2 regions of the Halomonas salsilacus genome follow, and region 1 is predicted to be linked to the other one. Evidence: predicted binding sites of a transcription regulator. Region 1 holds the regulator's gene; the other holds the start of a gene.
The links. The regulator sigma-54, encoded in region 1, starts transcription at its own class of promoters, with help from an activator protein. The targets are predictions, from matches to a motif close to TGGCACNNNNNTTGCTNT.
Positions count from the first base shown of each region.

Region 2: a site for sigma-54 is predicted at 1,237-1,254, ahead of ACR80S_RS07195 (CmpA/NrtA family ABC transporter substrate-binding protein). Genes of this name have one in related genera too.

Region 1 is NZ_JBPKAQ010000004.1:158,464-160,855, forward strand. It holds gene ACR80S_RS07845 (PTS sugar transporter subunit IIA) at 1-93, opposite strand, end outside; gene hpf (ribosome hibernation-promoting factor, HPF/YfiA family) at 101-409, opposite strand; gene ACR80S_RS07855 (RNA polymerase factor sigma-54) at 592-2,007, opposite strand; gene lptB (LPS export ABC transporter ATP-binding protein) at 2,206-2,392, opposite strand, start outside.
Region 2 is NZ_JBPKAQ010000004.1:10,374-12,765, forward strand. It holds gene ACR80S_RS07195 (CmpA/NrtA family ABC transporter substrate-binding protein) at 1-1,149, opposite strand, end outside; gene ACR80S_RS07200 (sigma-54 interaction domain-containing protein) at 1,441-2,392, shown strand, end outside.

The sequences.
Region 1 (2,392 bases):
GAAGGTGCTGAAGAACTCCAGCACCCGTTTCTTGCTGCCACCGGGAACACCAAACAAGGTGCGTTCCGGGGGCAGGATGGTTTCCAGTGACATGACAGGCTCAGCGAGCGCCGGCGCCCTGGGCGCGGGCCTGGGCCTTTTCCTTGTGCTTGACCAGCTGGCGGTCGAGCTTGTCGGCCAGGGCGTCGATGGCGGCATACATGTCGCCATCCTGGGCCTCGGCGTGCAGGTCGGCACCGGCGGCGTGCAGGGTGCAGGCGGCGTGTTGACGCTCCTTCTCCACGGACAGGGTCACTTGTACGTTGGTGATGTTGTCGTAGTGGCGCTCCACGCGTGCCAGTTTTTCGTCCACATAGCCACGCAGGGCATCGGTCAGTTCCACATGATGGCCGGTGATGTTGACTTGCATGACACGCTCCTTGCTCGTTGGTGATGGATCGATTGTAACCCTTTTTCCTGCCTTGCATACCCCTCGCCCCGCCGCCGCGTCGGCGGGGCTGATGCAGGTCATCGAAGCCGCTTGTGCGCCCTGGCGGAGGGGATGCCCATGGCTTCGCGGCCGGCTATCGAAAGCGCCACCGTGCGCCTGGGCTACCTCAGCCGCTTGCGTTCGCTGGAGGAGGGGATGCCCATGGCTTCGCGGTACTTCGCCACGGTTCGCCTGGCCACCTGGATGCCGGCCTCGTCGAGCAGGGTCACCAGCTTGCTGTCGGAGAGCGGCTTGCGCGGGGATTCCTCCTGGATCAGCTTGCGCAGGCGCGCGCGGATGGCAGTGCTGGAGTGGGCGTCGCCCTCGCCGTTGCCACCCACCTGGCTGGAGAAGAAAAACTTCAGCTCGAACACGCCCCGGGGCGTGTGGATGTATTTCTGGGTGGTGACACGGGAGATTGTCGATTCGTGCATCTCCACGACCTTTGCGATGTCGGCCAGGATCAACGGCCTCATCGCCTCCTCGCCGCGTTCCAGGAAGTCGAGCTGGCGGACCATGATCTCGCGCCCGACGCGCAGCAGGGTATCGTTGCGGCTGGAGAGGCTCTTTATCAGCCAGCGCGCCTCCAGCAGGTGGTCCTTGAGAAACTGGTTGTCCTGGCTCTTGTCGGCGCGGCGGATCAGCGAGGCATAGTCGGGCTGGATGCGCAGCCGCGGCAGGGCCTCCTGGTTGAGCTCCACGTGCCACCCGCGGCTGTCGTGGCGTGCCACCAGGTCGGGAATTACATAGTCATTCTCGACGCTTGAATAGGCGCTTCCGGGGCGCGGGTCCAGGGAGCGTACCAGGGCGATGGCCGTGTCCAGGGCGTCGTCGTCCAGGCCCAGGCGGCGCTTGAGCAGACGTCGATCGTCGCCGGCCAGGGCCTCGAGGAACTGGCGAACCAGTCGCCGCGCCTGGGGCAGCAGCGGGGTGTCGTCGGGCCGGGCGGCGAGCTGCAGCATCAGGCACTCGCGCAGGTCCCGGGCGAAGACGCCGGTGGGTTCGAACTGCTGCAGGCGCAGCAGCACCTGTTCGATCTCGGCGCTGCGCAGCCCCTCGAGCCCCTGGGTCCTGAGGCCGTCGCGGATCTCGTCCAGGGGCTGGGCCAGGTAGCCGGCGGCGTCCACGGCGTCGATCAGGCTCTCGGCGACCTGACGCTCGCGTGGGGCCAGGTCGGTCATCGCCAGCTGCCAGGTCAGGTGCCCCTGCAGGCTCTGGGGGGCCGCCTCGCGCTCGAAGTCCAGACCCTCGCTGCTGCCGGTGGGGGCGGCCAGGTCCTGGTAGGTATCCGACCAGTCGCTGTCGGTGACGAGCTCCTCGGGGATCTCGTTGGCCCAGTCGTCCTCCGGGGTCTCGCTCACCGTCTGCTCGCCGAACTCCTCCTCGAGCTCCAGCATGGGGTTGGACTCCAGCGCCTGCTGGATCTCCTGGCGCAGGTCGAGTGTGGAGAGCTGCAGCAGGGCGATGGCCTGCTGGAGTTGGGGGGTCATGGTCAGCTGGGTGCCGACGCGCAGCTGCAGGGAGGCTTTCATGGCCATCGTGATGGTCTGCCCTCGTGTGCCGGGAAGTGGCCGGAAGCCTCACCCTAGCCCGGGTGCCGCGGGCTTGCAAGTGCTTGATTTGCAAATTATGTGCCAGCCGCAATTGGCATGCCGTCATAAAATTACGACTGGCATTTCATAGGATTGTGATCGTAAGGTCCGCAGGAAAGATGCCGGTGGACAAGAGGCACGTGGTCAGAGGCGGAAATCTTGCCCCAGGTAGACATCGCGCACCCGCTGGTTGGCCAGTATCGCCTCGGCGTTCCCCTCGGCGATGATCTGGCCGTCGCCGACGATGTAGGCGGTGTCGCAGATGTCGAGGGTCTCGCGGACGTTGTGATCGGTGATCAGCACGCCGATGCCACGGGCCTTGAGCTGGCGG
Region 2 (2,392 bases), 150 kb from region 1:
CACTCGTTGCACTTCGCCCAGGCCATCGGCAAAGGTGCCCGTCAAGACCTGTTCGATCACCGTCACCGGCTGGTTCAGATAGTTGGTGGGAGCGATCGCCTCGGCGATCTCCGACCGGTTGGCGGGGTCCGAGGAGTACTGGGTGGCGTCGATGATGGCGCGCAGCAGGGCGCCATAGGTGTTGGGATTCTCCCGGGCGAACTGGGCGCTGGTGGCGAAGGCGCAGCACGGGTGGCCCTCCCATATCTCCTTGGTGAGCAGGTGGATGAAGCCGATGCGCTCGTAGACGGCCCGCTGGTTGAAGGGGTCCGGCGAGAGGAACCCGTCGATGTTGCCGGCGCGCAGGTTGGCGACCATCTCGGGCGGCGGGATCACCCGGATCTGGATGTCCTGGTCGGGGTCGAGGCCGTGTTCGGCGACGTAGTAGCGCAGCAGGAAGTTGTGCATCGAGTATTCGAAGGGCACGCCGAAGGTGAAGCCCTTCCACTGCCGAGGGTCGCGCTTGTCCTGGTGGTCGTTGTGCAGCACGATCGCCTGGCCGTTGATGTTCTCCACGGCGGGCATGATGAAGTGCTCGGGGTTGGAGCCCGCGCCCAGCGTCATGGCCAGCGGCATCGGGGTCAGCATGTGGGCGGCGTCGTACTCGCGGTTGAGCGACTTGTCGCGGGCCACCGCCCAGCCGGCGGTCTTGATCACCGAGACATCCAGGCCGTAGCGCTCATAGAAGCCCATGGGATGGGCCATGATGATCGGCGTGGCGCAGGTGATCGGGACGAAGCCGACATCCAGGCGGGTCTTCTCCAGCGGGCCCAGTCCATCCTTCACCGCCGCCTTGATGGCGTCCATGGGAAACAGGCTCGCCAGTGCGGCGGCCACGGTACCGCCGCCTACCAGCTTCATGAACTGGCGGCGGTGTATGTCGCTGTGGCCGAACATGCCGCGCACCAGGGCGCTCTCTACCACCCGGTCCATCATCTCTTCCTGCTGCTGAGGGGCGGAGGCGCTTGGGGTGTCGGTATCGTCTGAGGAAGCAATCGTGGCGGCAACCTGTTTTTCATCCGTACAGGTCGTGCAGTCGCAGCCGCGTCCATGGACCAGGGATTGCCGGTGATCGAAGGGGTTGCCCAGACTGTTGTGGTCGTTGTTCATGGTAGTCTCGCTTCGCTAGTGCAGGGGAAGGCCGTCCTTGCGCCATTTCGGTGCATCGAGGCCGTCGACTGGCCACTCATGAGTAATTTTGCGAAGTCTGTGCCATGTCGGGTTATTTTCAGGATAAAGTTTAATTTTCAGTCGGTTGTGTTTTCTCTCTTCCTGAGGCTCCCTGGCGGGTAGCATGACGAGATCTCGTTAACGGCGAGATCTCGTTGAAACTTTGACGATTTCTCGTCACTGGCCCGAGGCTTGTATGGAGAGGGCATCCATCTCTGCGAGAGTGCCGACATGCTGTTGCCCGACCTTTCCCCGCCATCGCTCGTCCAGGAGGCCTTCGCCCGGGCGCCTCAGGCCCTGCTGGTGGTCGACCCCGTGGCCGACCGGCTGCTGGGCGCCAATGCGGCGGCCTGCCAGCTGCTGAGCGGCGATGCCGAGGCGCTCTCCATCGACCCCTTCAGCCATCGCCTGGGGGCCTCGCTGCCGCTGTGGGTCAGCTTCACCGACGAGGCCCTCACCCGGTCCCCCGCCTGGTCGGATGACCTGGTGGTTCTCGATCTGAAGCGCCAGCCCCACCACGTGGAGGTGCAGGCCCAGACGCTCGGCGAAGGGCGACTGCTGCTGACCCTGGTCGACCGCCAGAAGGCGGAGCAGCGCCGCGCCATGGCTGACCTGCGGCGCCAGCACCGGCGCGGGCAGGTGGGCTGGGAGCGGGTCGAGCAGGTGTTCGAACGTATCGAGCGGCAGAACCAGCTGATCCTCGGGGCGGCGGGCGAGGGCATCTACGGCCTGGACGCCGAGGGCCGTACCACCTTCGTCAACCCGGCCGCCGAGCGAATCCTCGGTTGGAGTACCGAGGATATGGTGGGCCATGATGCCCACCTGCTGTTCCACCACACCCACCCCGACGGCCGCCACTTTCCGGTGCAGCAGTGCCCGATCCACGCCTCCTTCAGCGACGGCCAGGTGCATCGGGTCGATGACGAGGTGTTCTGGCACAAAAACGGCGAGGCGATTCCAGTGGAGTACACCAGCACACCGATCTTCGAGATGGGACGGCTGGTGGGGGCCGTGGTGCTGTTCCGGGACATTTCGGAACGCCAGCACGCCGAGCGGCAGCTGCGCGATGCCCTGGCTGAGGTGGAGTCGCTCAAGCAGCGCCTGGAGCTCGAGAACCAGTACCTGCAGGAGGAGATCAAGGCCGAGATAAACCATCGCGAGATCGTCGGCGAGAGCGCAGCCG